Regions from separate parts of the Paenibacillus stellifer genome, predicted to be linked through region 2. Evidence: predicted binding sites of a transcription regulator. Region 2 holds the regulator's gene; each other region holds the start of a gene.

Region 1 (10,545 bases), 2.4 Mb from region 2:
TCATGTTTGTCAACGATAAATATGAACTTCAGTTCAACTTTTATTGACAGCGGTTGCTTCCATACTTAAAATCGAATCAAGGAGGGTTTGAACGTGAAGGACAGCGAAGAACTCATACAGGACAAGACGAGACAACCGCAGCAGGACCGCAGCATCCGCACCAAGGAAGCGATCGTGCAGGCGGCGTCCCGGCTTTTTTCGGAGAAGGGGTATCACGGAACCAATACGAAGCAGATTGCCGCTGCTGCAGGCGTATCCACCGGCAGCTTCTATTCCTACTATACGGATAAGCGCGCCGTCTTCATGGAAGTGCTGAAGATCAACGGCGAGGCTATTCATGCGCATGTTGATGAGACAGTCGCGAAGCTCAATCTTCATCATGCGGACAAACGGGAGATCATTTCCGGGTTGATCGACGCTCTCGTTAAGGCTCATGCTCCCTATATCACCTTCCACCGTGAGCTGTCAGCCATGACGGCATCGGACGTGGAAGTCCAGGAAATTATGGAGATTCAGTACGATCAGGCCAGACGCAAGACGCTGGAGGTGTTGAAGATGAGCGAGCCGGAGCTTCGCGTTCGCGATCTGGAGGCTGCGGCCGCCGTTATGTTCGAAGCGGTGAACAGCGCCGTTGACCGCATGGTTTTCTTCCGGAGCGGCATCGACCCGGAACGGATCAAAGCCGAGCTGACCGATATGCTGGTCATTTATGCTTTCGGGGAATAGGGCCCTTGCCGGAGCCATGCCGGTTACGGTCAGGCGGGTAGCTTATCCCCTCTCTCATTGGCGGTACACACAAAAAACGTTCCCGAACCGCATAGCGGCCGGGAACGTTTTTTGTGCTGCAAATTATTATACATCCAAATTATCGTACATCTTTCCAGAAGTTAACCGGGGTGAGATCGGATGTGATGATTTCGAATTGATACCCATGGGATTGGAGATAATCCAGTATACGAGGCAGAACGTTAGGAGTGGTCTTCTGATCATGCATCAGAATGACCGGCGCCGTTCCGCTCTTCTGGAGCTTAGTCAGCTGGTTGACCACCCCCCGGTAGATCGATCCGCTGTCGCTCTTGTACTTCCAGTCAAGGGAGTCGATGTTCCAGTCCCACAGACGGTAACCATCAGACAGCACCTTGTCGCGAAACGCGCTCGTGAAATAGGGCTTGCTGCCGTAAGGCGTCCGGATCAGCCGGGTCGTTACGCCCGCAGCCTTCTTCAGAGCAGCGTTGTCCTGATTCATTTCATTCAGAGCCGCTGCTGGCGAAGCATAGAACTTGTTCTTCACATGGCTCATGCCGTGAAGGCCGAGCCCATGATCGCCTGCGACCATGCGCTTAACCTGTGACGGATATTTCCCGATGTTCGGACCCAGCATGAAGAATGTTGCCTTCGCTCCATGCTTATCCAGAATATCGAGCAGCCTGCCTGTGTTGGCGGACGGTCCGTCGTCGAATGTCAGATAGACGGTCTTGGCTGTCGGCTTCGGGGTACTTGGCTTCGGAGTGCTCGGCTTCGGCTGCGCAGCACCTGCGGATGGCAGTGTCGGAGCTTTAGGCTTCAATTTATCCTGATACTTCGAAGCGAAAGCTTTGTCATCCAGCTTCTGAGAACCGTCCATCAGCCTAAGCACATACAATTCGGGCTTGTAGGATACGGAATACCCAAGCAGCGTCGCTGCTTTGAGCGGGACCATAAGACTGCCGCCGCGCACAAAGGTAGTCACCGCCATCTCCGTTCCGTTACCGGCGATCGCCTTGTTTCCTCCGGTGATCCTCAGACTGCCGGAATCTCCGGACAGCAGCAGATCTTGAGGCGTCCCCCCCAGCTTCAGCTTCAACTGCTCCGCCATCGACCGAAGCGGGATGTAGTAGGTGTTGTCCACGGCCGTTGCTTCCACATCGGTCAGCGTGTCATTGATCCCAAGCTTCAGACCCGTGCTCCCGACGGCCCAGGCGGAGGATGCCATTCCCAGCAGCAGCATACAAATAAGTGCGGTAATTCCAAACTTCCTGAACAATTTCGGCAAATCTCCTGTCTATGTAGTTTTGATCTCTCCTCCACCTACGATATCACAAATGAAAAGTGGTAAATTTGAGAGAATGTAACCGACAGGGCAAAATTTTGTTACTTTTCCGTATGAAAAAGCGATGGTCCTCCGGCTGATATTTGTGACAAAGTTAGCAACAATTTTAGAATTATGAACAAAATATGAACGATATAAAATTGCCGCAATATAGCGCTTTTCGAGTGATTTATATCATATTTTTATTGTTTTTGTGATACAATTTACACAGAATGTTAACACAACGTTCATTTTATTGGATTTATATAGGAATAAAAAGATAATTTGGTTTTTGCATTGTGTTTAAGGAATTTTTAATATAGATACAGGTTGATGTTTTCCGGTTAATTAGAACCAGTATTAAAGGAAAGGAGTTCATCATGAACAAAAAGGGGCCGTTATACGCATTGCTTTTCAGCCTTGTTCTGCTGCTTCCCGGATGCAGCTCGCTTACGGTGCTGAATCCGAAGGGGCCGGCGGCTAGAACGCTGTCCGACACGATCATCCTGTCCATCCTCACGATGCTCGGAGTCCTGGCTGTGGTCTACATCCTCTACATTATCATGTTAGTGAAGTATCGTGCAAAAAAGAGCAACGAAGGATACATTCCACCGCATGAGGAAGGAAATAAATGGCTGGAGACGCTCTGGATCGCCATCCCGGTCATTATCGTCGCATTCCTGTCGGTTGTAACCGTTAAAACGACGAACGCCGTGGAAAATGTGCCTGCGGATTACAAAGACCAGAAGCCGCTTGTCATTTATGCGTCAGCTTCGAACTGGAAATGGCATTTCAGCTATCCGGAGGAAGACATTGAGACCGTCAATTACGTCAACTTCCCCGTGAACCGTCCGGTAGAGTTCCGGCTCTATTCCTTCGGACCGATCGCGAGCTTCTGGATTCCGCAGCTTGGCGGACAGAAGTACGCCATGAGCGACATGGTCACTTACCTGAATCTCGCTGCTGACGTCCAGGGGGATTTCCTGGGAAGAAACACGAACTTCAGCGGTAAAGGCTACGCCCAAATGGAATTCACCGCCCGCTCCATGAGCAGCGATGATTACGACAAGTGGGTGAAGGATGTTAAGGGAACCGCTCAACCACTGACTGAAGACCGGTTCAAGACGCTGCTGGCAACCGCCCATGTCGGGCAGGAAACCTACTCGTCGAATCACCTGAGCTTCAGCCCGCCTCCTGGCGAGCACAGCGAGCATATGGACGGAGATCACAGTGGTATGGATATGGATAACGGCAGTATGGAGCATCAGGACAATAAGGATGTACATCCTTCTCCCGCTACAACCGAAGATTCCGAATTCGACAGCAGCCCGGCTCCCGTATTGAGTTCTCCACTGCCCAGCTCTCCAGTAGATGAGCAGACTCATCAGGATCACAACTAGCATTAGACTTACTCGAACAACCCGAAAGGAGTCCTCCCAATGAATTTTGATTTGGAGAAATTCAAGGTTCACGGCGAGCCCCTGATCTACGGTGCGATGGTCAGCATTGCACTCGCATCGATCGCGATCGTCGTCGGTTTAACCGTTACCAAAAGATGGGGCTGGCTATGGCGGGAATGGCTGACAACCGTTGACCATAAACGGATCGGCGTCATGTACATTCTGTCCGCCCTGCTCATGCTCTTCCGCGGAGGCGTCGACGCTCTGATGATGCGTCTGCAGACCGCCGCCCCAGATATGAAGTTTTTGGACGCCCAGCACTATAATGAGGTGTTTACGACTCATGGCCTTATTATGATTTTGTTCATGGCGATGCCTTTTATCATCGGCCTTATGAACGTTGTCATTCCGCTGCAGATCGGCGCCCGCGACGTGGCTTTCCCGCGTCTGAACGCGGTCAGCTTCTGGCTCTTCTTCTTCGGCGCGATGCTGCTGAACATTTCGTTCGTCATCGGCGGATCGCCTGACGCTGGCTGGTCGGCTTACTTCCCTTTGGCGAGCAATGAATTCAGCCCGACCGTCGGCAACAACTATTATGCCATCGCCCTGCAGATTGCCGGTATCGGTACGCTGATGACAGGCGTCAACTTCATCGTGACAATCCTGAAGATGCGCGCCCCTGGCATGACGCTGATGAAAATGCCGATGTTCACCTGGTCCATTCTCATCACCAGCGTAATCATCGTCTTCGCCTTCCCGGTTCTGACCGTTGCTCTGGCGCTGATGATGTTCGACAGGCTGTTCGGCTCCCAATTCTTCACAATGGCCAACGGCGGCATGGATATGCTGTGGGCGAACCTGTTCTGGGTATGGGGCCATCCGGAGGTCTACATCGTTATTCTGCCGGCCTTCGGTATATACAGTGAAATTATCGCAACCTTCTCGAAAAAGAACCTGTACGGCTACACCTCGATGGTTGCCAGTATGCTGCTCATCTCTCTCTTGTCCTTTGTCGTGTGGGCGCATCACTTCTACACGATGGGTCAAGGCGTTATGGTCAACGGCTTCTTCTCCATCACCACGATGGCGATCGCCGTGCCGACAGGGGTTAAGATATTCAACTGGCTCTTTACCTTGCGAAAAGGGCGAATCAGCTTCACGACGCCGATGCTGTACTCGCTTGCCTTTATCCCGATTTTTACAATCGGCGGTGTAACAGGCGTCATGCTGGCTATGGCCAGCGCCGATTATCAGTACCATAACACGATGTTCCTTGTAGCGCATTTCCACTACGTTCTGATTCCGGGCGCGGTGTTCGCCGTTATCGCCGGTTTCCACTACTGGTGGCCGAAGGTTTTCGGCTTCCGTCTGAACGAACGGATTGGCAGACATTCCTTCTGGTGGATCGTGGTATCCTTCAACGTCACCTTCTTCCCGCTGTTCATTCTCGGCCTGAAGGGCATGACGCGCCGGATGTACACGTATTCGCCGGAGACCGGCTTCGGTCCGCTTAACATGCTTTCTTTTGTCGGAGCGCTCGGCCTTGCCATCGGCTTTGTCCTTCTCGTCTACAATATTTACTGGAGCACACGCTATATGCCGCGCGACGAGAACGGAGATCCGTGGGGTGCCCGTACGCTCGAATGGGCGACGCACAGCCCGGTTCCGGAATACAACTTCGCGATTGAGCCAAAAGTCAGCACCCGCGATCCGTTCTGGGCAGCCAAGATCGACAAGAAGCCTTTGTTCGAAGGCCAGATTACGAAGATTCACATGCCGAACAACACCGGCAAACCGTTTGTACTCGGCGTCATCTTTTTCCTGGCCGGATTCTTCATGGTATTCAGCATGTGGATCCCGGCAATCGTTACCGGCGTGGCCATCCTGATTACACTGGCCGCCATGTCCTTTGAACAGGATCACGGCCGTTATATTTCCGCAGCCGAGGTCACGCGGACAGAACAGAAATTGGGGGGGAGAACGGTATGAAAGTAGACGCCTCCAAACCGCTTGAATACTCAACACATGAGAACAGCAACCGCATTTTCGGCTTCTGGGTGTTCCTGGGAGCGGAAATTGCGCTGTTCGCCACTCTCTTTACCGTATACTTCGTTCTGGTGAACCGCTTCGCGTCGGGACCGAACGGCGCCGAGCTGTTCGAGATCGGACCGGTGCTTATTGAGACGTTCTTGCTGCTCACCAGTTCCTTTACCATCGGCCTGGCCATCCACGCGATGCGCCACGGCTACAAGCGTGCCGTGATTGTGTTCTTCGCCATCACGCTGCTGATGGGTCTCGGCTTCCTGGGCATCGAAATCTCGGAATTCGTCACCTATGTGAACGAAGGCGCCACGCTGCAGACCAGCGCTTTCCTGTCCAGCCTGTTCGTGCTTCTCGGCACTCACGGCGCTCACGTAACCTTCGGCTTCCTGTGGGGAACCGGCATCTTGATTCAGATTTGGCGCAGAGGCCTCAACCCGGCTGTCGCCAACAAATCGTTTATCTTCTCGCTGTACTGGCACTATTTGGACGTTGTCTGGATCTTCATCTTCAGCTTCGTCTACCTGAAAGGACTGATGTAACATGTTGAAGACGTTGTTTCCCATTCGCCATGTGATAGGCTACATCGCCTCTTTGGTCCTTTCCGCCGCCGCGTTGGCCGTCATCTATGGCGATTTCTCCCATGGGACCAACATGGCGATTCTCATCATTACAGCGGTAATCCAGGCTTCCCTGCAGCTCTTCCTCTTCATGCATATCGGCGAATCCGCCGACACCAAGAAAGAGCTGTACATCAACATCGCGTACGCCTTGTTCGTTGGCCTGGTCACCATCTTCGGAACCATGTTCATCTTCGTATGGGGCTGGTACAAGTAAGGTGCAGCTTCATTTCTCAGCAACAAGCGTCCCTTCCGCTTCGGCGGGGGGACGCTTTTTTTGTGGAGCACCGGATAAACAGGCAACCGTCTCCCTATACTAAAGGAACATTACAGGAGGTGAATGGCATGCCCAAGAATAGCGCCGATCCCAAGAAGGACCGCTCAAATAACCGGGCCGACGTCAAGGACAGCCCGCATAACTACGACCATTTTACCGAGGAGCATCCGACGCTGAAAGGCAGCAAGTCAGCCGATTATCCGGCCAGCCTGAACGGCTTCCCGAAGAATGAAAGTTAGCTTCTGAGTTGAATGGCGGGCCGTCTTCCGGAGCGTGGTACCTTAAGGGAGCGGCTCCGCTCTAAGGCTATTGGCCAAGCTCAAGCACCATCAAATCCTCATCGTAGTAAATGCCGCCCGTCTTCAGCGCCTTCCGTTCCACTCCGTACACTTGAAAGCCGACCGACCGGTACAACCGGCGCGCTGGCTCATTGTCCGACACCACAGTTAGATTCAGGCGTTCCACGCCTTCGCAATCCTCCGCTCTTGTGATCAACTCCAGCAGCAGTGACTTGCCGATTCCATGTCCCCGAACCTCCGGTGAGGTGTACATGCCATACAGATTGGCTTTATGAGAAGTCTTGGTGCCGGGTTCCCGCACAAAGGTAACGATGGCGGCGAGCCGACTCTCTGCAAAAGCGCCCAGTACAAATTTCTCGGTGGATGGGGCGATTCGTTCTCTTACGGTATCCATGGAAAAAGCCGCTTCCCGCTCATAGGTCGAGCCGAAGGCCGCAGGGCTGAGAGTCAAAGCGCGCAGCCGCAATTCCTGATACGCTCCAGCATCCGATTCGTCAAGAACCCGGATATTCAGGTTATTCATTGTTGCCATGCCCCCTTTCGTTACTCCGCTTTACAAAGACCAGCGAATGACCGCTCCCGCGTAGACAAGGCCTCCTCCGAAGCCGAACAGCAGCAGCTTGTCATCCTGCTTAACGCGTCCGTCCTTGACGGCCAAATCCAGCGCAAGCGGTATGGACGCCGCCGACGTATTCCCGAAGAGCTCCAGACTCAGCAGCGTGCGTTCAAGCGGAAATCCGCTGCGCTCGCAGATGGATTCGATCATCCGCAGATTGGAGCTGTGCGGCACGAACCAGTCGATTCCGTCTACGGCTGTTCCCGCAGCTTCAGCAAGCCGCTTCGTTCCCGCCGTAACCGTCTGAACAGCCCAGCGGTATACCTCACGGCCGTTCTGATAGAAATATCCGGCCGGATCAAAATCGATTCCGTCGAGCGACTTCGCCAGCCCGGCGCGGCGGATGACCGTTCCGCCCGAGCCGTCCGAGCCGAGATCGCTGGCCAGTACGCAGGAGGCGTCCGGAGCAAGTGTCCGCTCCATCAGCACGGCCCCGGCACCGTCGCCGAACAGAATACAGGAAGAGCGGTCGGTATAGTCCGTAATTTTGCTCATGCTATCGCCGGCGGCCACCAGAATTTTGCGGAAGGCTCCGGAGCGGAGCAGGCCGTCTGCCATAACAAGCCCGTACACAAAGCCTGCGCAGGTCGCATTGAGGTCAACGGCGCCCGCCTTCTCGATCCCGAAATGGCGCTGAAGCAGGCAAGCTGTTCCCGGGAAGGGAAAATCGGGAGTATGAGTGCACATCAAAATCAGATCGGCGTCGGTCACATCCACTCCGAAGCGGTCAATCATATTTTGCACGGCGGCAGCGGCCATATGGCTCGTAAACTCCTGTTCTCCGGTAATCCGGCGTTCACGGATTCCGGTCCGTGTGACAATCCATTCATCATTGGTATCTACCATAGCCTCCAGATCGGCATTGGTCAATTTTCTCTCGGGTACATAGGTTCCGATTCCCGTAATGGCGGAGCCAAATGGACTAAATGCTTGCATGAGTTCTCCTCCTGTTCACGATTTGCCAAATCATCCTCAAAGATATTGATACTTGATATTAGTACCTGGTACTAATTCTAACAACCTCAATTTACACCGCTTATGAGGCTCTGTCAAGCTGCTAGTTCAAATGCAAAAAGCCTGCTGAAAACAGGTTTCAGCAGGCTTTTGTGAATTTCGATTTTTCTCCGGAATGAGATACCCCATGGGCCCCCGGAAGTACATGCAGTCTACAGCTTGAATTCCGAAAGCTCCTTCTGCAGTCCCTCGGCGACTGTCGCCACATAGCGGGCGGAACTGGACATCTCCTCCATGGCCGACATCTGTTCCTGGCTGGACGCGCTGACATCCTCGACGCCTGCCGCCCCTTTCTGGGTGACCTCATTTACCATGTTCATGACTTCGACCAGATCGCCGCATTCGCTGTACACATGGGAGACCGATTTGTTCATCTTCTCCATCTGGCGGATGGCATCCTCAATGGAGGCGACGATTTGAGCGAAGGCTTCCGCAATCTCGCGGCTTCCCTCCACACCTTCCGACGCCAGCCTTGCCCCGCCAGCCATCGACTCCACTGCTTCGCGGGTCTGCTGCTGGATCTGAGTAATGATGTCGGTAATATGCAGAGAGCTGTTGGCGGTCTCTTCGGACAGCTTGCGAATTTCTCCCGCCACGACAGCGAAGCCCCGGCCCGCTTCGCCCGCTCTGGCCGCCTCAATGGAGGCATTGAGCGAGAGCAGGCTTGTCTGTCCCGCGATACCGTTAATAGTCGTAATGATCTCGCTGATTTGATCGGACAGCCTCGCCAGTGAAACGATGGTGTCCTGCGACTGTATCATGCTCGTATTGATCTCGGTCATCTGCTCCGACACCCAGGCAACCTTCTCCGCCCCCCGGTCGGCAGAATTCGAAGCCAGCGCCATCAGCTCCGACATCTGCCCCGTACCTGTCTGGACCGAATCGATATCCTCCGCCATTGCCTGGACAGATGCGTTGGTCTCTGCGATGGCGTTCACCTGGACCTCAAAGCCCGTTGCAAGCTCGGAAGCGGTCGAAGCAATCAAATTGGATGCAAGCGACGTCTGTTCGGAGCTAGCGCTCATCTGCTCGGATGAGGCGGACAAGGTCTCGGCGCTCTCCGAAACGCTGTGAAGCATCCGGCGCAGACTCTCCATCATCGTATTGTAAGACTGGATAATCTGGCCGATTTCATCTCTCGACGAATACGACGACATAGCCGTAAGATCGCCCTTCTCCGCCCGGCTCATCAAGTTCCGCAGTTCAGCCAGCGGCTTGGTGATAAGCCCCAAGATGAGACGGGAGGCCGCCATGCTGATCAGCACATACACCGCGATCATAATGATATTGATGTTCCTCGCCCGTTCAGCCTGTGAGGAAGCAGCCTCATACGTATTCTCCGCAGCCTGCTGAAGCTGGCTGCCGATATCGTTCAGGAGACCGAACATTTTGTCATTCAGCGTGTTGAACTCGCCCGAGTACAGCTTGTAAGCCTGGGCATTCTGATTGGCCTTGCCGAATACGATAATCTGCTCCCGCTTGGCGCGGTATTCCGGCAGCAGAGATTCATATTCCTTCAGCTTCTGCGAGATGACCGCATTGTCCCAGCTGAGCTGCTTCAGCTTCTTGGTCACTTCGTCGTTGCCCGCTATCTTGGCTTCGATATCATTCGTAAGCTTATCATTGGTTGCCAGATCCTCGGTCAGCAGAAGCGCCAGTACATCGGACTTAATCATTTCATTGTTCAGACGAATCTGTGAAACCCACTGTGCAGGCAGCAAGTTATGCTGATATATATCCTTGGAACGGCCGGCCAGCTGTTGGCCTGTGAGCGTGCCCGATATTCCCACACTGAGCAGAGACAGCAGCACAATGATCGTGAGCAGCCACATTTTTGTTCTTAATTTTAAATTTTTCATAGTTTGCCTGATCCTCGCCTTCCCGGATGAACTTTTCTCCTTTCTTTTTTATCGGCGATTGAGACAGTTTAAATGAATGATACTAAAATTTGGATAATATCAGGAAATATAACACGATTTTTAAGGGAAGATTTGACATTCTCATCATCAAAAAAACCGGGAGAACCTCTCCCGGCTTGCACACTATGGCTCCCGTTTTAACGCAGCAGCCCGTATTTTTGGCGAAAACGCTCCAGCACCTTGATCCACCCTCCCGCCAAAATGGACAGGAAGATGACGTTCGATATCGCATGCGCCAAGTCAAAATAAAAACTCTGGGCATATACCGTCAGCACCAGCCCCCAGCTGAACG
Region 2 (10,545 bases):
CCGTAGAAAATTTCCTCGGCTGCGGCGCCGCCCAGTGCGATCATAATCTGCTCTTCCAAAAACTCCTTAGTATATAAGTACTGTTCCTGCTGCGGATTATGTCTTACATAACCTAGTGCCTGTCCGCGCGGAGTCAGTGTAACCTGACTGACGCTTCCCGGACGCAGCGATTCCGCCATAATGGCATGTCCAAGCTCGTGAATCGCCACGCGCTTCTTCTCTTCCTGATTGGTCTCGCGGTCCGTCTTCTCGCCCATCATCACTTTGTCGATCGCCATCGCCAGATGCCGGTGCTCCACCTGCGTCAGATTTTCACGCATCATGTAAATGGCGGCTTCGTTCATGACGCTCTCAAGCTGGGCGCCGGAGAAATTATAGGCTTCCTCGGCGATCTTGTCGAGATTGACGCTTTCGTGCAGAGGCTTGTTCTTGGCATGCAGCTCCAGAATTGACTTGCGGCCCTTCTTGTCGGGCATATCCACCTGGATATGACGGTCGAACCGTCCAGGGCGCAGCAGCGCCGAGTCCAGCATCTCCTTGCGGTTCGTCGCAGCGATGAGCAGAATACGCGGCGTATCGGAATTGTAGATGCCGTCCATCTCGGTAAGGAGCTGGTTCAGCGTCTGGTCGTATTCCCGCTGTTGGCCGCCTTCACGCTTGCCTCCGATAACATCGATTTCATCGATAAAAATAATGGCGCTCTCTTTGTTCTCCTTCGCCGCTCGGCTCCGGGCATCCTTGAAGAGATCGCGAATGCGGCCGGCGCCGACACCCACGTACATCTCCACAAATTCACTGCCCGATGCTGCCACAAATACGGAATTGGTGTAATGAGCAGCGGCTTTGGCCATCAATGTCTTGCCGGTTCCGGGAGGGCCGGTCAGCAGGATGCCCTTCAGAGGACGGATGCCGAACTTGCTGATCTCCTCGTGGCGGATCAGGAAGTCGAGCGCCTCGCGCAGCTCCTGCTTCGCGTTGTCCTGGCCGCCGATTTCCTCAAAGGTCAGCTTCGCAGGGCCGGCCTTTTTGCGCTTCTTTTCCGCACCTGCATTAACGGCAATTCCGCCCCGCATATGCGTAATGAACAGCAAGCCACCGACCATGACGGCCGCGATAATTACCGGCACAATATTGAGGCCGAGAAAAGCCAGAAAAATAAGCAGTACAGGTACGAATCCGATGATGATTTCCTTGGTCCATTTAGGCATTGTTCCATACCCCCAGCTTCTCAGCCTGGCGCGGCAGGATGATGAACTTGCTCTCCTTGCCGTCCGATAGACTTACATATACATTGTTATCGTCAATTTCCGTTGTCGCCTGAACACCTGTGAACTCCTTCGACAGATCATTAAGCGTCTCGGGAATCAGCGTATACTTGCCGCTCTCCATAGCCTCAGCCACCGAGAACAGCGCCTTGTTCCAGTAATCGTCAAGTGTCTGGTTGGAATGCTGCGTTACATCAAGCTTCACGGTGCGGCTCCCGATTATAGTCTTGCCTTCCGTTTCAATATATTGGACCAGCTCACGCAATTTAGTGCCTGGCTGCAAATCAAGTTTCAAATTGACTTCACTGCGGTTAATAGAGACTTGGGAGGCATTGACTCCCTTGTAGCTGCTGACGATTTTTTCAAGCGGCTCCTGGACGGCGAACTCCCGATACAGGAACCAGCCGCCGAACAGGACGGCAGCAGTCAGCACTGCGGTCAGCAGTACAGGCATTAGACGAAGTTTCAAACAGCGTCCTCCTCTCTGAGATACAACGAACGAATCCTTATACCTGTCGTCATGTCGTCATTATGTGACCGACATTTTTTGTCGCGCCTTAATACATCTAGTAGTATATCATAGGAGTATATACGAGGACGATTGATTTGTGAATAATATTTAAAATTTTACCTTCTATTTTCTGCCTATTGTATTCTCAAAATCTAAGGAAAACCCAAAAAACCTTCAGGCCGCAAGCGGCTTGAAGGTTTTAATTTGAGCAGAGTAATGGTCAACGACTGGGCAAGGAGTAGCCTTCACCAATCTGCTGTCCGTCCGAGAACCGATAGAACCGGTAATAATACTTGTCATTCTCTTTGCAAAAAAGCTGCCAGACATACTCTCCGTTATACGCGCCGGCAAGCAGACGTTTGATTTGAACGCCGGGAATTGAGGACTCGATCAGCTGCCTCATCTTCTTCTCGGAGACGCCTTTGGAGACCTCCTGGGCGTATACGCCGTTCTGTCCGCCGGCCGGCTTGCCATCCTCTGTGAAACGCACCCAGACCATCATATCCGTTCCGGATGCATTCTTGCCGCTGACGACCCAGTAGATGGAGTTCGCGTCCCACACCGATTTCCGGACACTATCAATCTCTGTCAGCCCCGCTGCGCTGTCTGCGGCAGCTTCGGCCGCGCTACGCTCATTCCATTGATCCCTCAGTACGTAGGCGAAGAATTGATAGAGGGCGAACAGAAAGAGCACGGCCAGAAAGATCCCGTACAGAATCCATTTTCTCCTAGTTCTCAACTTGCTGTTCTCCTTCTGTGAGGTTTAGGTTCCCGTCGTTACCAGACAGGCATAGACAAGCACAGGCTACCTTTTGAGCAGTCCCTCAAATGCTTCCTGCGCCTTGCGGCGGACTTCTTCCTCATCCAGCGTCAGGCAGAGGCCGTGCTTCACAACCTGCTTGCCATCTACCCATACATGCTCGACGTCCTTGGCGCTTGCCGAGTATACGGCATGTGATACCAGATCCGTATGCGGCAGCAGATGCGGCTGGTCAATATCCAGGGCGATAAAATCCGCCTTCATTCCGGGCGCAAGCTTGCCTATCTGATCCAGGAAGATAGACTTCGCTCCATACTCTGTAGCCATACGCAGAGCTTCACTCGCAGGCACAGCCGTCGGATCGCCGGAGACCCCTTTATGAATCAAGGCAGCCAGACGCATTTCCTCGAACATATCCAGATTATTGTTGCTCGCTGGACCGTCCGTTCCCAAGGAAACCGTAACGCCCGCCTTAAGGAGCTCGGGAACCCGCGCGACTCCACTCGCCAGTTTCAGATTGCTTCCCGGATTGTGGGAGACGCCGACCTGATAACGGGCCAGAATTTCAATCTCCTCGTCATTCAGATGCACCCCATGCGCCACCAGTGACGGCCGGGTGAACATGCCGAGCTTCTCCAGATGAGCGACGGGACGCAGCCCGAAATCCGCCTCATTCTGCTCCACTTCACGGCGGGTCTCCGACATGTGGGTATGCAGAGGAAGGTCCAAATCATGCGCGGCCTGAACGAATTTCTCGAAGAAATCAGGCGGACAAGTATACGGGGAGTGCGGCGATATCATCGCTGTAATCCGTCCCCCTGCGCTTCCGTGATAATCTTTGGCAAAGGCAACGGCTTCCGCCAGCTTCTGACGCTGCACCTCTTCCGGGCACAGTCCAATGACGCCGCGCATCAGCACGGCGCGAATGCCGGATTTCTCCGCCACCTCGGCCACCCGGTCCATATGATCGTACATATCAAGGAAGGTGGTCGTGCCGCCTTTCAGCATTTCCAGTACGGACAGCGCGCTTCCCCAGTAGACGTCATCTCCGGTGAATTTCGCTTCCATTGGCCACATTTTCTCCTGCAGCCAGATTTGCAGTGCGAGGTCGTCCCCATAACCGCGAAGCAGCGACATCGCCGCATGACCATGTGTATTGACCAAGCCGGGCATGAACAGCAGCCGGCTGCCATCGAATGTCTCCACGCCCTCGGGAACAGCATTCAATGCTTCTCCTATGTATGTGATTACCCCATTCTCCACGATCATATCTCCGCCAATCACGGCGGGCTTATCATCTCCGGGCACGACAAATTTGCCGCCGCGGACGATCCACTTATCGCTCATCCTGTTCTTCGTCCTTTCCGTCATGCAGATAATAGGCAAGGCTCTGCAGATCTGTTGTAAAATCGGCTGCGTGCACACGAACCTCTTGCGGGGTCTTCAGGATGACCGGAGCGAAATTAAGGATGGCTTCGATACCTGATTCAATCAGTATATTGGCCACATTCTGCGCTTCCTGGTCCGGCACGGTAATGATGCCAATCCGGATGCCCTGTTCGCGTACGGTCTTGGACAGCTCTTCCATCGGCTGCACGGTCAGCGTATTGATTTTGGTTCCGACCTTCGGCGGGTAGGAATCGAAGACAGCCGTAATTTTCATCGTGTCTTTCAAATAGGCGTTATAGTTGGACAGCGCGTGGCCGAGGTTACCGGCTCCGACCAGAGCAACATTGATCGGCTGGTCCAGCTTGAGAATATGACGGATTTTCTCGATCAGATAAGCTACATCATAACCGATGCCTTTTCTTCCGAAATCTCCGAAATAGGCAAGATCCTTGCGAATCTGGGCAGGGTTCAAATCCAGACGCTGGCCCAATTCCTGAGAAGAGACTGTGGAGATTTCGCGCCGGTGCAGGTCGTTCAGAAAGCGCAGGTATACAGGCAGCCTGCGTACAACGGCCTCTGATATTTTGTCCGATTTCATGAGTTCTCCTCCTAATCGATATCGGTGCCTTTCATCCCAAAACCTCTCAAAGTCCAGCCTTAGGCTATTACGTCAAGAGCCCGCAGGGCCACCTGCACCTCGTTCAGGACCTCCGTTCAAATGGCGATTGGACGAAGGCAGACGAAGCTTCGGCGGGTTTTGGGTGACAAGGACCGCTTGCATCCCTGACGGGACACTTTAAATATACGGGATCTGCTGCAATTACATGAACAGAAGACATTCCCGGAAATAGGGTTAATCGTAATAATATCAGCCATGACCAGCCGGTCTGACTTCAGGACGACTAAGAACTACGATCCGTCACTCAGCTTCCGCAGGTTATTAGGATACACCGTCCTGATGAAGCCATTCTGCGATGCGCGGGACCATCTGTTTGGTCGTCATATGCTCCATTTTGGGACCCGGGAGCGAATACAGGAAGTATTTGCCGTAATAAGACTCGATGACCCTGGTATCATATACGATGACGATCCCCCTGTCCTGCGCGGTCCGGACAAGCCGGCCAAAGCCCTGCTTGAAGCGGATCACCGCTTGAGGCACGGAGAGCTTCATGAACGGATTCTTCTTCTGGGCTTGAAGCAGCTCGGCCTTGGCCTCCGCTAGCGGATGGCTCGGGGGCTGAAACGGCAGCCTGACAATCGCCAGGCAGGTCAACGCATCGCCCGGTATGTCGACGCCTTCCCAGAAGCTGCTCGTTCCCAGCAGGACGGAAGCAGCTTTCTCCTGAAACCTTCTCAGAAGCTTGCTCCGGCTGCCGCCCTCCACGCCCTGTCCGAGCACGGAAATATCCTGGGCTGCAAGAGCTTCCTTGAGCGGCTCATACACCTGGCGAAGCATTTTGTAGGACGTGAACAGCACCAGCATCCTTCCCTGCGTCGTCACGGCGGCTTCCGCCAGCGACTGGACAAGCATATCGACGAATTTGGCGTCGCCCACGGTCCCCTTCACGCTCGGGAAGTCCCTTGGAATGACCAGCAGCGCCTGATCCCTGTACTTGAACGGAGAAGGCAGCTGCACGGTCTTGAGCCGTTCCTGCTCCTGGGCTTCGTTGAGTCCGAGGCTGTCGATCATGTACTGGAACGACTTGTCGACGGAGAGCGTCGCCGAGGTGAGCACCGCGCTTTTTTTCTTGTCGAAGAACAGGTCCTTCAGCTGAGCGCTGACATCTACCGGCACGGCATACAGATGCAGCGATTTGTTGCGGTAATTTCCGTTCGCCTCAAGCCAATATACTACATTCTCGTCGTTCATTCCCATAAAAAACCGCACCTGCTCCCGGATTTCGGCCAAATCCTTTAAGAGTCCGCCGATATCGGTCACCAGGCTGTCCGAAGAGGACTGGCTCTCCTGTTCCCGCATCTCCGTGAGCATCCCCTCGCCCTTGCGGATCACGTCGCTCAGAGAGCTGTGGAGTGTCTGCTCCAGCGCGGCAAGCTCCTCCCAGCCTGTTGGCTTGCGGGAAGGCAGCAGGCGATGAACGAGCTGACCGGCTTCGCCCCCTGCGTCGGCGCGCTCCGGGATCAGCGTGAACAGCTTCTCGCTCAGGAGTTCCCACGATTCCTTGATAGTCAGAAGGTCCGGATACATCCGGTCGATGATCGAGCTCCATTCCGCCGCCTGCTCGCTTCCGGAGCTCTGCAGCACATGGCGCAGCGCCGGCAGCTGGCCGGTCCTGCTGTCCTTATACAGCCGGTTCAGCGTGTGGGAAACTGTGAAATGCTTCATGCTCATGCCCAGATGCTTCCCGGCGACTTCCTCCAGCTGATGGGCTTCGTCGATGACCAGGTATTCATAGGCTGGCAGAAGCTGATGTCCGGCCCTCACGTCGGCGAACAGCTTCGAATGATTCGTGATGACGACATCCGCATTGCCCGCCTCATGCTTCGCCCGGTGATAGTAGCATTTGCGGAACCACGGACAGGATCTTCCCAGGCATGAATCGGTATCGCTGGCAACCGTCTCCCAGAAATCGCCGCCCCGGCCCCCGAGATTCAGCTCTTCGTCGTCCCCCGAATCGGTCTGCGTCAGCCAGACGATCATCTGGGCCGAGGTAAGCGTATCCTCACGGGGAGCGGTGAATTCCTTTGCATTAATTTTATGTTCAAATTTGCGCAGACACAAATAGTGTCCTCTTCCCTTGAAGACCGCAGCCTTGAACGGAAACGGAACGGTCTGGGTCAGCAGCGGGATATCCCGCTCCCTGAGCTGATCCTGCAAATTGATCGTATGCGTGCTGACCATCACCTTCTCGCCGGTCTTGACGCTCTGGTAAATGGCAGGCAGCAAATAACCGAGCGATTTGCCGGTTCCGGTGCCCGCTTCGATCAGCAGATGCTTCTCGTCCTGAAGCGCCTGGTACACCTCTTCAAACATCTGCTCCTGCGCCTGACGGTCCTCATACTGGGGCAAAAGCGCCTTCAGCCTCGTCTTAACCTCGTCAAGATACTCGCGGAACGACATATGCTCGGCCGGGTAATCCCCTTCCTCTCGCGGAGGGGACAGCTCCGTCCAATCGCCGACGGCAAGCGCCAGCTGACGGTGGAACTGCAGCTCGCCTTCCGGCTGGAACGTCTCCATCTCGCGCTCTCTGAGCAGGCCGTCGAAGAACCAGCTGAGATCGCTGTCTTCGCCGCTGAACAGTTCCGTAAGGCGCTGTATAGTCAGAAGAGGAAGCTCATACAGCTCATCCAGGCAGCGAAGCAGGACCATCGCGGTCGCAAGCGCATCGCTGTCCGCCTGGTGCGGACGCTCATGGGTCAGTCCGAAATGGGAGCTGACGGCGCCGAGCTGATAGGAACTGAGAGACGGAAAGCAGATTTTGAGAAAATCGATCGTATCCAGAATACGACCCTGGAACGGCAGATATCCGCAGCGGTCCAGGGCGTTTTGCAGAAAATGAAAATCAAAAGCGACATTATGCCCTACAAGCACCACATCGTCCAGCAGCGGCACCAGTTCCATCATCATTTCTTCCAGCTCGGGCGCATCCGCAACATCGCTGTCCGAAATGCCGGTCAAGCCCGTGATAAAAGGGGGAATGGGTCCTCCGGGCTTGACGTAGGAACCGTATACCCGCGAAATGGACCGGTCTTCTTCTATGATGGCAAGTCCGACCTGAATGATTTCACCCACGGACTGGGTTCCCGTTGTTTCAAAATCAAGCACGGCAAATTTCATGATGATCTATTACCCTTTCATTTAAGACTCTTCTTCAGCATAACAGAAAGTGCGAAAAAAGGCGATGCACACCGCCTCTAAGCCGGTCATGCATCGCTTGAATTAACCATCTGTTCTGTTCACAGCAGGGAGACAAGCTGGCTTCCGAATTCAAGCTCGCCGCTGCCCCGGGTGCATACCTGGAGATTGCGCTCAGGCTCCGGAAAGCCGGGATCATATCTCATCGCAAGTGAAAATAATTCCCTGGCCTCGTCGAACCGCCGTCCGGAAGCTGCAATGCAGCCCATAGCGTTGTAAATATGCGCCTTTAGCTTCCTTCCTTGGACCACAGAGAGCATATGCTCCAGATGCTCCCATGCAGCGGCGGTATCGCCCAGATAGAGATAAGACATGGCGAGATATAATCTCGGAGCCGGATGATCGGGATAGCGGACAAGAACGACCTTGAACTGCTCGATGCATTTGGGATACATCAGGAGCTTGTAATAACCCTGCCCACGGACAAAATTCTCCATTTCGGAAGGATCTTCCGGAGTGGGCCCAGTATCAGGAACGTTCTGCGCATCCCCCTGCTCTTCCTCAACTCCGATATTTTGGCGGAACAGGCTTAAAGCCTCTGCAAAGGCCAGCCATTCGTCAAGCGCCTCGTCGCTGAGGTTACGAAGCATCCGGTATTTGCCCAGAAGGTCCTGGCGCCTTGCACCCTGCGAGCCGGGCAGCTCCCTTGCAATATCGGTCAGCATGTGTTTCATTTCGGCAAACATCTGTTGAAACATAAGGGTGGTCCCTCCTTGCCGATAATAAAATCAGTGCGGCTTGCCTGACTTCATTGTTCGCCCGGAGGGACCCTTTCATGCGTGGCAGACATTGCTTAATGCGTAAGCAGAAGCCTGTCAGGCCGTTGTCGCATGAAGCTCCTTATGCTCAAGCTTAACCGGTTTATTGTTCCCGTCCACAAACACTACAGTCGGCTTGTGGCCTTCAAGCTCTTCCTTGGACAGAATGGCATAAGAGATAATGATGACCGTATCGCCGGGCTGCACAAGCCGTGCCGCCGCGCCGTTCAGGCAGATTACTCCGCTGCCCCGAGGGCCGGGGATGACGTAGGTCTCCAGACGCGAGCCGTTATTGTTGTCCACGATCTGGACCTTCTCGTTCTCGAGCAGATCGGCTGCTTCCATCAAATCTTCATCGATCGTAATGCTGCCTACATAATTCAGATTGGCTTCGGTTACCGTAGCCCGGTGTATCTTGGACTTCATCATATGTCTATACAAGCGCAGCTACCTCCTTCGGCGTGAAGACGATATTGTCGATCAGGCGGGTGCGGCCAAAACGGACAGCCAGCGCCATAATAATCTCTCCCTCCGCCCGGGTGAGCGGAAGATCGGCAGCGATGGGCTCAAGCGCAGGGAAGCTCAAAATATCGGCGTAGTCGATATCCGCCAGCGGCGATTCCGAAATCACGGATACGATCAGCTCGCGGGCTTCGCTCGCGGTAACGACCCGGCCGTCCTCGATCGCGGCCCGCGCTTCCCGAAGGGAGCGTGACAGTACAAGTGCCTGGCGGCGTTCTTCAGCGGACAAATACACGTTGCGGGAGCTGAGCGCCAGCCCGTCAGACTCACGAATGAGCGGACAGGGCACAATTGTAACGTTCATATTAAGATCTTCGACCATCTGCGAGAGCACAGCCACCTGCTGGGCGTCCTTCAGGCCGAAGAATGCATAATCAGGCTGCACCATATTGATCAGCTTGGTCACAACGGTTGTGACGCCGTCGAAGTGTCCCGGACGGGAAGCGCCGCAGAGCTTGTCCGTCAGGCCGGAGACTTTGATTTTGGTGCGGGTCGGTTTCGGATACATTTCCTGGGCCAAGGGAATAAATACAATATCAGCCCCCCGGGATTCCGCAAGCGCAAGATCACGGATCTCGTCACGGGGATAGGATTCATAATCTTCACCAGGCCCGAACTGAATCGGATTCACGAAGATGCTCATGACCACGATGCCGCAGGTTTCCTTCGCCCGGCGAAGCAGGCTGGCATGGCCTTCATGCAGAAAGCCCATCGTCGGAACCAGTCCGACAGGACCGCGTCCCTCGCTCCGAAGCTGGCCCAAGGATTCTCTAAGCTGTTCAACCGTTCTAACGACTTTCATATTATCTCGCTCCTTTTCCGGCAGCGCCGTATAATGTGTGCAGCACTTCTTCATCAGCGCCGAATACATGCCGTTCTTCCGGAAAAGCGCGCTGTTTCACATCCTGCACATACTGGCCGATTGCGTCTTTGATCACGCCTCCGACATCAGCGTATGTCTTGACGAACCGTTTCTCTCTGTATGAAGAGGTATATTTCAAAATATCGTGGAAGACCAGCACCTGTCCGTCGCAATAGCGACCCGCGCCGATGCCGATTGTCGGGATGGAAAGCTCCCGTGAAATGGCCTCCGCCACCTCTTCGGTGACAAGCTCCAGTACGATACCGAAGGCTCCCGCCTGCTCCAGCGCCTTCGCCTCTCTCATCAGCCGTACAGCGTCCTCGGGGTCCTTGCCCTGCACCCGGTAGCCGCCGATTGTATTGACCGACTGCGGCGTAAGTCCGATATGGCCGAGCACCGGCACTCCGGCGGAGACGATGGCGGATACGGCGGGACAAATTTCAAGACCGCCTTCCATCTTGACCGCATGGGCGTGTCCTTCCTGAATGAGGCGGCGCACATGTCCCAGCGTGACGTCGATACTGCCGTGATACGTCATGAACGGCATATCGGCCACGATAAAGGTGTGCTCCGCACCGCGGGCAACTGACCGGGTGTGATACAC
Region 3 (10,545 bases), 230 kb from region 2:
CTGCTTGAAGATTTCCAAACCGGTTCCCTGCCTGATGCGGGAACATTTAGGGAGGCGAGCATATTGAAGACCACTTTGTTCTCGAAGGAAGCCCCTTATGAAAAGGCGGAGGTCGCCGAACTCGAATTGGCTTCCGTCAAGGTTCAGTTTATGTATGACAAGGTCCTGCATATGCTGTACAGCCATCTTCCATCATCGGTGTGGGACAGGACGATCGGAGTGCCATACGAAATTATTTCCTCCTTATATAAGGGGAATGGAGAAGGCACGGTTTTTCAAAAGTGGATCAATGGCCCCTCAGGCTGGAAGTGTATCGGCTGTGAACGGCATTGTCTGGAGCATGGGCAGCGAGGACAGGCGGAGACAGAAGGACAGCAGCGAACGTATACGTTTCACAACGGAAGAAGACAGAGTCTTCTGCTTCAGGCAGTCATCTGGTCGCTGTATGAGAAGACGATGCTGCTGCATCCTTTTTTAGGCTGTGAAGCCTTTTTGGAAGGAGAAGAGCTGGAGACGATTGCGGCATATTTCGTCCCGACATATGTACATGATTCATGGCTGCGCGAGCAGGGCAAACCTTGGAAGACATACACCGATACCGGCGTTCGCGTCTACCAGGAATGGGTCTCGGCTCCGGATATCGTTCTTCAATGGGACGGCGGTCTGACGGAGGGAAGATGGATGACGGGCGTCTATGTCAATGAGGCGAAATTCGCCGGACTCGGACCGTATTTGAAAGATGCGGAAGGCAGACGCACTTATATGGACGCTTGTGTGCACTAGGTACATGTTCAACAACTTGACGGAAATGGCGTGATTGCAATCACTAGCCCGCTTGCCTTCAGGAGGTAAGGTTAAGGAGAAGATTAACCCTTATCTACGAGGAGGAGAGCATCATGGCCATTAAACAGCCTGTATTTCAACCCGATTCCCTGGTTAAAGATATCGTTCTGCAATTTCCGAAAGCATCGGATTATTTTAAAATGAAGAAAATCGATTTCTGCTGCGGAGGCGCCAAGCCTTTGAAGACAGCTGCGGAGGAGAAGGGCCTGCTGACGGACACCGTCATTGGCGAGCTGTACGGACTTCTTGAATCCTACCCAGTGCTCGAAGGGGATTATGTCTGGAATGATGCGCCGTCTCCAGAGCTGATCTCTCATATAATACACAAACATCATGCCTACCTGCGCCAGGAACTGCCGCTGATCGCGCAAAATGTCACCAAGGTATTCCGCGTGCACGGCGAAGATTCCCCGCATCTGGGAGAGATGTACCGCCTGTTCAACCAATTGAAGGACGAACTGCTGGAGCATACTGCGCATGAGGAAGAGCATGAGTTTCCGGCGATTGCCGACTATGAAAAAGGCGGAGATGCTGCCGCTCTGGCTTCACTGCGAGACAGCTTTGTCCACCTGGAAGAAGAACATGACGCTGCGGGGAATATCCTCAGACAGCTTCGCGAAGTTACGAACGATTATCAGCCGCCGGCACATGCCTGCACCACCTACCGGCTGACCTATGCCCGGCTGGAGGAGCTTGAAGCGATGACATTCGAGCATGTCCATCTGGAGAACAATATCCTGTTCCCTCGTTATCAATAATACGTGAGGAGTTTGCAGCCGCCTTTTCCGGTCTCCGGAAGGCGGCTTTTTTGGCGTAACGCTCCTTGCGTTCTCCGCATTCTCCGTCAGTCTCCATGCGTTCTCCGTCAGTCTCCATGCGTTCTCCGTCGTCTCCATGCGTTCCCCATAAGTTCCATGCGTTCTCCGTCAGTCTCCATGGGTTCCCATGTATTCAAAATGCTCCCCATGTGTTCCTCATGGATTCTCCGCAGATTCTCCATGAACGGTGAAAAAGATGCATTAAAGTGATGGTCATAGCATTTGTCAAGAGGAATCACCGCTCCTTTTGTTACAAAATGTTGTGAAATTATTCACTATTGGTGTGATAGCGGTCACGCGTATGCTTAAAATTTGAACCGTATAATCTCACTATAAAGTAACTGAGAGCAGTGAGTGAACGCTTTGAGGAGGAGACGAGAATGACTACCGAACGCAAAAAATTGGTGCTGATCGGCAACGGCATGGCCGGTGTCGGCACGGTTGAACAGATTCTGAAGCTGGGCGGAGCCTACGACATCACGGTGCTGGGCAGCGAGCCCCATCCCAACTACAACCGCATTATGCTATCTTACGTTCTCGAAGGCAGCAAGACGATCGATGATATTATCCTGAATGACCTGGACTGGTACAAGGACAACGGCATCGAGCTGCACACCGGAACACGGGCTGTCCGGATTGATGGAGAGGCCCGGCAGGTTGTCGCGGAGAACGGTCAAGTCTTCCCTTATGACAAAGTCATAATCGCCACCGGCTCGAATTCCTTCATCCTGCCGATTCCCGGCAGCGATAAAGAGGGCGTTGTAGGATTCCGGGACATCGCCGATTGCGAACAAATGCTGGATGCCGCCAAGTCTTACAAGCAAGCGGCCGTTATCGGCGGCGGGCTTCTCGGCCTTGAAGCGGCCAAAGGTCTGGTGAATCTGGGGATGGACGTTACGGTCGTCCACCTGATGGAGGACCTGATGGAACGCCAGCTTGATCACACCGCAGCTACGATGCTGAAAGCGGAGCTGGAGCGCCAGGGCGTGAAATTTGCCATGGGCAAGCAGACGGCAGAGCTGACCGGGGACAGCCGGGTAAGCGGACTGCGATTCAGCGACGGCACGGAGCTGGAAGCCCAGTTCGTCGTTATGGCGGTTGGCATCAAGCCGAATGTGGAGCTGGCGAAGAACAGCGGAATCGATGTGAATCGCGGAATCGTGGTTAACGATTACCTGGCAACTTCGCTGCCAGATGTGTATTCGGTAGGCGAATGCACGGAGCACCGGGGAGTATGCTACGGCCTTGTGGCGCCGCTGTTCGAACAAGGCAGCGTTCTGGCCAAGCATCTAAGCGGTGTGGACACCGCTCCGTATGAGGGTTCGGTCGTATCGACCAAGCTGAAAATTTCCGGCGTTGACGTCTTCTCGGCTGGCGAGTTCATTGATACGGCGGAGCACACCGTCATTGCCGCGAAGGATGACTGGAAGCGCACATATAAGAAAATTCTGCTCAAAGACGGCCGGATCGTCGGCGCGGTTCTGTTCGGAGATGTAACCGAATCGGCGAACTTGCAGAAGCTTGTGAAGACGGGCGCCGAGATGACAGACGAATTATACAGCGAATTGATGGGAACCGGCTGCTGCGGCGGCGGTGCGAAGAAGACAGCTTCCGTTGAAACGATGGCGGACGAAGAAATTGTCTGCGGCTGCAACGGTGTTACGAAGAAAGCAATCGTGGACGCTATCCAGGATAACGGTTTTACGACGGTAGATGAAATCAAAGCCTGCACCGGTGCTACCCGTTCCTGCGGCGGCTGCAAGCCTGTCGTGGAGCAAATTCTCCAATATGTGCTGGGAGACGGATTCCAGCAGAGCGCCAAGACCGGAATCTGCGGCTGTACAACCTTGAGCCGGGATGAGATTGTTGCCGAGATCAAGGCCAAGGGGCTGACTACGACAAAGGAAGTCATGAACGTCCTTGGGTGGAAGCAGGAGGAAGGCTGCTCGAAATGCCGTCCGGCTGTCAACTATTACCTGGGCATGATTTATCCTGACACGCATCAGGACGAGAAGGAGTCGCGCTTCGTTAACGAGCGGATGAGCGCCAATATCCAGAAAGACGGCACCTTTACAGTCGTTCCCCGCATGTACGGCGGCGTAACAACTCCGGAGGATCTTAAGAGAATCGCAGATGTCTCCATTAAATATGACGTCAAAGTCGTCAAGGTAACCGGCGGTCAGCGTCTGGATTTGATCGGCGTTAAGAAGGAAGACGTTCCGAAGGTGTGGGAAGAGCTTGATATGCCTTCCGGCTATGCCTATGCCAAGTCGCTGCGTACAGTGAAGACCTGCGTCGGTTCGCAGTTCTGCCGGTTCGGCACGCAGGATTCGCTCGGCATGGGTGCTCTGCTGGAGCGGAAATACGAGCGTCTGGACTTCCCGGCCAAATTTAAAATGGCGGTCAACGGCTGCCCCCGCAACTGCGCGGAATCATGCACCAAAGACATCGGCATCGTCGGCAACGACGGCGGATGGGAGATCTTTATCGGCGGGAATGGCGGCATCAAGCCCCGTATCGCGGATTCGCTCTGCAAGGTCAAGACAGACGAGGAGCTGGTGGAAATCTGCTCTGCGGTCATGCAGTATTACCGGGAGACCGGCAACTACCTGGAACGTACGTCCGAGTGGGTAGAGCGCCTGGGACTTGAGCAGATCAAATCGGTAATTCTGGATCAACCGGAGGAACGGCGTGCGCTTGCGCAGCGCATCGACTTCGCACTTGCACAAGTCAAGGATCCGTGGAAAAAGATGCTGAACGACGACAAGACCCGCACCGCTCTGTTCGAGCATGCGGAGATCCGTTAAGCCATTACCGGGAAAAGGAGAGAGCACAATGGATACAGCAAAAGCGGTCTATACAGCCGGCCGTGTGGAGGATTATTTGAGACAGATCGGCCGTGTGGTCGTCATTGAAGGCAAGGAGGTCGCGGTCTTCCGCACTTCCCAAGACGAGTTCTATGCTCTGGAGAACCGGAATCCGCACCCGAAGGGCGGTCCGCTGGCTGAAGGGATCGTATCCGGGCACTATCTGTATGACCCGCTGTATGACTGGAAGATCGATCTTCGCACAGGCGAAGTTCAGGCTCCGGACAAAGGTCAGGCCGTTGTCTTTCCGGTCTATGTAAACGGGGATGAAATCGCAATCGGCATTTAGGCAGTTAGATGAAAAAGACGAGAAAATAGGGCGGGGGTAGTTACATGTTTACGCAAAGCGTGGAGAACATTGTTGAAGCGGCGGTAGCCAAACGGGATAAAATGAATGAGAGCCTGCCAAGGTACGCCTTGGCGGCGCTGCTGGCGGGTGCGTACGTCGGTATTGGCATCATCTTGATATTTACCCTGGGTGCGCCTCTGGCGGCGGCCAAGTCTCCATTCCAGCCTCTGATTATGGGATCGACGTTCGGAATCGCGCTGACGCTTGTCATCTTTGCCGGCTCCGAGCTGTTCACAGGCAATAATATGTTCTTTACCGTCAGCACCCTGGCAGGCAGAACGAGTGTGTGGGATACCGTCAAGAACTGGATCGTTGTCTTTATCGGGAATCTGGCTGGCGCTCTGCTGCTCGCCTGGCTTATCCAGGGAACGGGACTGTTCAAGGCTGCCGCACCGGATCATCTTATCTTCGCCTCCGCGGCCAAGAAGATGGGTCTGCCGTTCTCCCAGCTCTTCTTCCGGGGAATTCTGTGTAACTGGCTCGTCTGTCTGGCGATCTGGATGTCCTCCCGCGCCAAGAGTGAAGGGGCGAAGCTTGTGCTGATCTGGTGGTGTCTGCTCGCATTTATCGCCAGCGGCTACGAGCACAGTGTTGCCAACATGACGCTGCTGAGCGTTGCCCTGCTGCTGCCGAACCATCCGGAGACCGTAACGCTGGCCGGCTGGCTTCATAACATGATCCCCGTCACGCTTGGCAACATCGTCGGAGGCGGTGTGTTCGTAGGAATGGCCTACTGGCTGATTTCCCCGGTTCGCCGAGGCTCTTCCGGTCAAGCAAAGTAGAAGATTTGCACGCACTGTACCATAGGTAGCTTAAGGTCGCTGCTCGTCCCTTTTGGGGTCTGCGGCGGCCTTTTTTGATTGCACTTGGAAAGTCTTTATCGCATAAAAAAAGCGCCCTGCGAGGGCGCTTCTCGGCTACCTGGACCCGAGCCGAAAAAAACGAACGTGTATGTTTCACTGAGGTGTAAAGAGGGTAATCACTAGTCGGCAGATGATTAGTCCGTCTACAACATGAAGTCCATGACGTTCAAGCGTGAAGACTTATTAGATGCGGCAGATCTCGTTAGGGCAAAGCTCGCAGTGGCAAATATCCTGAAGCATCTCAAGATCCTTAATAACGATCATGCCGTTCTCATACTCGACGGCGTCCTTTTTGCGGAGATCGCTAAGCATCCGGTTAACGCTCTCGCGCGTCGCGCCGATCATGTTGGATAAGTCGGTATGCGTGATTTTTTTGTTAATCAGAATTGTGTCGCCGTTCTTCTCGCCATAGGTGTTGCTAAGCCGGATAAGCGTGGAGCATAGAGCGCCCGGTTTGCCGTACATCATCAGGTCGCGGAACTTGGTCTGGGTAAGCCGGTGGTGAATGCCCATCCACTTCATGAAGTCGATCGCGAAATCGCAGTGCTGGCAGATCAGAATCTCCAGATCCTTATGCTCGATAACGCCGACTTCGCTTTCTTCGATGACTTCGGCGGTGAAGCTGTGCTTCGTGCTGAAGAAAGGATCCGCTTGGCCGACCATATCACCCGCTTGATACATATAGAGGATGAGTTCCTTGCCTTCGTCCGTGGATTTGGTGAGCTTGACGCGTCCCCGTTTCAGATAGAACAGCTTATCCGAATAATCCCCTTCCCAGAACAAATGCGATCCCTCAGGGACCAGACGATCTTTCATTGTCACGAGCAGTCGGTTGAAGTTTTGTTCAGAGAAACAGTTCGTATTGCCATGGGCCTCGATAACATTCGTATGCTCATTCATAATCGATATCCCCTTTATTCCCTCAGTTTTTCAATAAATTTTAAATTAATTATACAATGAATTCCTGACTTTGCGTTGAAAAAAACTCGAAAAATAGTGTCTAAATTTCAACATTGTGATTAATTTCACTCAAAAAGCCGGAATTTCAGTGCCATATTTAATAGGTTTTCGCAATATGCGGGTAAACGACAACTCCGAAGGAGTTTTTTTTACTATAAATGATGGAAATGACTTAGGCAACTAGAAAGTGATAGAGAAGTTGTTACATGAGAGGATGCTGCCGCATTATGCAGACTGATACAACGCGCTTTCACAACGGAGAAGACCAAGGGGATACATAATGAAGGAAAGGGATTCTAACGAGTAATCAGATCGGAGAAGCCCGCTGCGGTTTATTTTTGCGTATTGCGTATATTATATGAAACTACTTTTTAATAAAAACTTTTGAATATTTAAAAATAGGAATAACAGCTTACCGGGCTAAATTTCAAGAACCATATTGTGGAATTTCAGTCAATGCGAAAAAAAGATTCGCGCACGGCAGCGGGCTTGTGTACTGGGAAAGCATTGCCGTAGGGCTAATGACACCATGGAAAAATACCCGAAATGTAAGCGCTTTGAAAACTGATCAAAAAAAATTTATACTTTGTGAAAGATTTCACTATACAAGACGTACATGATATGTTATGATCAATGTGTAGAGAGGAAACACCACAAATTGACAGGAGGACGAGGGAAATGGCAGTTAAGAATGAAGTCGCCGCCCAGGTACAGCAACCAACCGCTGAAGAGTACATTCAGACTTTGGTGGATAAAGCAAAGAAGGCTCAAGAAGCTTTCATGGCTCTTGATCAAGAGCAAGTGAACAACATTGTGCACGCTATGGCGCTTGCCGGTCTCGACAAGCACATGTACCTGGCAAAACTGGCTGTTGAAGAAACAGGCCGCGGCGTTTACGAAGACAAAATCACGAAGAATATTTTCTCCACTGAATATATCTGGCACGGAATCAAATACGACAAGACAGTAGGGGTTATTGAAGACAACTCTTACGACAGCTTCCAGAAGATCGCCGAACCGGTCGGCATTGTAATGGGTATCACACCGGTAACCAACCCAACATCCACCACGATGTTCAAAGCGTTGATTTCCATTAAGACACGTAATCCTATTATATTCGGTTTCCACCCGTCGGCGCAAGCTTGTAGTGCCGCGGCGGCAAAAATCCTGCATGATGCAGCGGTAAAAGCCGGCGCTCCTGAGAACTGCATCCAATGGATCGAACAGCCGACGATGGACAAAACCAACGCCCTGATGAACAATCCGGACGTGGCTCTGATCCTGGCAACAGGCGGTGCTGCAATGGTTAAAGCGGCATACAGCTGCGGCAAACCGGCTCTCGGCGTAGGCCCTGGTAACGTTCCTGCCTTCATCGAGAAGAGCGCGGACATCGACCAAGCAGTTACCGACATCATCCTTTCCAAAACTTTCGACAACGGCATGATCTGCGCATCCGAGCAGGCTGTTATTATTGAAGAAGCCATCTTCGACCAAGTGAAGAAGAAGATGATCGCGAATGGCTGCTACTTCGTTAATAAAGAAGAAGCTGCCAAGCTGACCAACGGCGCTATGAACGTTGAGAAATGCGCAGTTAACCCGGCAATCGTAGGTCAATCCGCTACGAAGATCGCCGAAATGTGCGGAATCCAAGTACCGGCAGGAACCAAGATTCTGGTCGCCGAACTGGAAGGCGTAGGTACGAAGTACCCGCTGTCCGCTGAGAAACTGAGCCCGGTTCTGGCTTGCTACAAAGTTAAGAACGCTGATCAGGGTATCGAGCGCGCTGCTCAAATCGTTGAATTCGGAGGCATGGGCCACAGTTCGGCTATCCACTCGAACAACGAAGAAGTTATCATGAAGTTCTCCAACCGTCTGCAGACCGGACGTATTCTCGTCAATTCGCCTTCCACGCATGGCGCTATCGGCGACATTTACAACACGAACATCCCTTCGCTGACTCTGGGCTGCGGATCCTACGGCCGCAACTCGGTATCGCAGAACGTTACCGCAATCAACTTGATCAACGTGAAAAGGGTGAATCGTCGTACCGTGAACATGCAATGGTTTAAAGTACCGGATAAGATTTACTTCGAAAAAGGCGCTACTCAATACCTGGCCAAAATGCCTGACATCACTCGCGTTGCAATTATTACCGACCCGATGATGGTTAAACTGGGCTATGTGGAAAGAGTTGAGCACTACCTGCGTCAACGTCAGACTCCTGTAGCCATTGAAGTGTTCTCGGAAGTTGAACCGGATCCGTCGACAACTACAGTTGAAAAAGGTACCGCTATGATGAACAGATTCCAACCGGACTGCATCATCGCACTGGGCGGCGGTTCCCCAATGGATGCTGCGAAAGGCATGTGGCTGTTCTACGAACATCCGGATGCAGACTTCCAAGGCCTGAAACAGAAATTCATGGATATCCGCAAGCGCGTATACAAATTCCCTAAACTGGGCAACAAAGCGAAATTCGTTGCTATCCCGACCACTTCGGGTACTGGTTCGGAAGTTACTTCCTTCGCGGTTATCACTGACAAAACAACTGGCAACAACACGAAATACCCGCTGGCCGATTATGAGCTGACTCCAGACGTAGCCATCATCGATCCGGAATTCGTATACAGCCTGCCGAAGACTGCCGTAGCTGATACCGGTATGGACGTTCTGACGCATGCGATTGAAGCTTATGTTTCCGTAATGGCGAGCGATTATACCGATGGTCTGGCTATCAAAGCTATCCAACTGGTATTCCAATACCTGGAGAAATCCGCTCTGACCGGCGACAAACTTGCCCGCGAAAAAATGCACAATGCATCGACGCTGGCTGGTATGGCATTCGCGAACGCATTCCTGGGCATCAACCACAGCTTGGCGCATAAATGGGGCGGTCAGTATCACACTGCTCATGGACGCACCAACGCCATCCTGATGCCGCACGTTATCCGTTACAATGCGAAGAAGCCTTCGAAGTTCGCTTCGTTCCCGAAATATTCGCACTTCGTAGCCGACGAGCGCTATGCCGAAATCGCCCGCATTCTGGGACTGCCGGCTCGCACGACGGAAGAAGGCGTAACCAGCCTGATCAACGCGATCCGCGAAATGAACAAGAAGCTGGGTATCGAAGAATCCTTCCAAGCCCTGGGCTTCGATCCGAAGGACTTCGAATCCCGTGTTGATTACCTGGCAGACCGTGCATTTGAAGACCAATGTACAACTGCCAATCCGAAGCTGCCGCTCGTTAGCGAACTGGCCGACGTATACCGCAACGCATTCTACGGCAAATTCGACAACTAATTTTTAGAGAATATTATATGAAGAAACAGTGCCCGGATTGTCAGGTTAAGCGCCAGAATCCGGGCGCTTCATTGGAAAAATCTGGGACATAAATAAAGTGATAAATATCACTAAATAGGCTCGTAAAGGTGATATTTATCACAGTTTTCTTTTGGAAAGTAAACTAAGATGTTTATATAAGGTCCCAGTTATAAGAATTGCAAATGTGAAATATGTTACAAACAATAGCTTGGGATCACGAGACACGGGATTAACCTTCAAGCCCGCGATCTCTACAAATCATATAAATATATGGAGGGATTAGCATGTCGGTGATTGAAAAAGAAGTACAAGACGTAAAGTCGGGATGGCGCGGGTTTGTAAGTGGCAAATGGGCCAAGAAAGTTAACGTCAACGATTTTATCTCCAAGAACATCAAGCCGTACGAAGGCAATGAATCGTTCCTCGTTGGTCCGACCAACAACACGACAGAATTGTGGAAGATTGTCTCCCAACTGAGCAAGGAAGAGAGAGACAGAGGCGGCGTTTGGGATATTGACCTGAAC

Evidence for each region. Region 2 encodes Rex, which represses fermentation and respiration genes when NADH is low (regulators of the CRP and FNR family bind a similar motif). Its sites were predicted from a motif close to TTGTGAAATATTTCACAA; they were not measured.
Region 1: a site for Rex is predicted at 2,281-2,298, ahead of qoxA (cytochrome aa3 quinol oxidase subunit II). Genes of this name have one in related genera too.
Region 3: a site for Rex is predicted at 1,922-1,939, ahead of nirB (nitrite reductase large subunit NirB). Genes of this name have one in related genera too.

Annotation. Positions count from the first base shown of each region.
Region 1 covers NZ_CP009286.1:1,155,533-1,166,077, reverse strand. Annotated here, with positions in the region: gene PSTEL_RS05335 (TetR/AcrR family transcriptional regulator) at 94-726, shown strand; gene PSTEL_RS05330 (polysaccharide deacetylase family protein) at 866-2,023, opposite strand; gene qoxA (cytochrome aa3 quinol oxidase subunit II) at 2,449-3,468, shown strand; gene qoxB (cytochrome aa3 quinol oxidase subunit I) at 3,508-5,457, shown strand; gene qoxC (cytochrome aa3 quinol oxidase subunit III) at 5,454-6,050, shown strand; gene qoxD (cytochrome aa3 quinol oxidase subunit IV) at 6,052-6,345, shown strand; gene PSTEL_RS27430 (hypothetical protein) at 6,474-6,644, shown strand; gene PSTEL_RS05305 (GNAT family N-acetyltransferase) at 6,712-7,227, opposite strand; gene PSTEL_RS05300 (ketoacyl-ACP synthase III) at 7,258-8,256, opposite strand; gene PSTEL_RS05295 (methyl-accepting chemotaxis protein) at 8,487-10,193, opposite strand; gene PSTEL_RS05290 (ECF transporter S component) at 10,391-10,545, opposite strand, start outside.
Region 2 covers NZ_CP009286.1:3,593,835-3,604,379, forward strand. Annotated here, with positions in the region: gene PSTEL_RS16590 (AAA family ATPase) at 1-1,208, opposite strand, end outside; gene PSTEL_RS16595 (hypothetical protein) at 1,201-1,734, opposite strand; gene PSTEL_RS16600 (cell wall elongation regulator TseB-like domain-containing protein) at 1,997-2,515, opposite strand; gene PSTEL_RS16605 (amidohydrolase) at 2,582-3,883, opposite strand; gene PSTEL_RS16610 (redox-sensing transcriptional repressor Rex) at 3,873-4,523, opposite strand; gene dinG (ATP-dependent DNA helicase DinG) at 4,866-7,721, opposite strand; gene PSTEL_RS16620 (tetratricopeptide repeat protein) at 7,841-8,497, opposite strand; gene panD (aspartate 1-decarboxylase) at 8,615-8,998, opposite strand; gene panC (pantoate--beta-alanine ligase) at 8,991-9,881, opposite strand; gene panB (3-methyl-2-oxobutanoate hydroxymethyltransferase) at 9,883-10,545, opposite strand, start outside.
Region 3 covers NZ_CP009286.1:3,820,309-3,830,853, reverse strand. Annotated here, with positions in the region: gene PSTEL_RS17720 (hypothetical protein) at 64-783, shown strand; gene ric (iron-sulfur cluster repair di-iron protein) at 897-1,601, shown strand; gene nirB (nitrite reductase large subunit NirB) at 2,042-4,468, shown strand; gene nirD (nitrite reductase small subunit NirD) at 4,497-4,817, shown strand; gene PSTEL_RS17700 (formate/nitrite transporter family protein) at 4,862-5,659, shown strand; gene PSTEL_RS17695 (Crp/Fnr family transcriptional regulator) at 5,924-6,640, opposite strand; gene adhE (bifunctional acetaldehyde-CoA/alcohol dehydrogenase) at 7,379-10,000, shown strand; gene pflB (formate C-acetyltransferase) at 10,306-10,545, shown strand, end outside.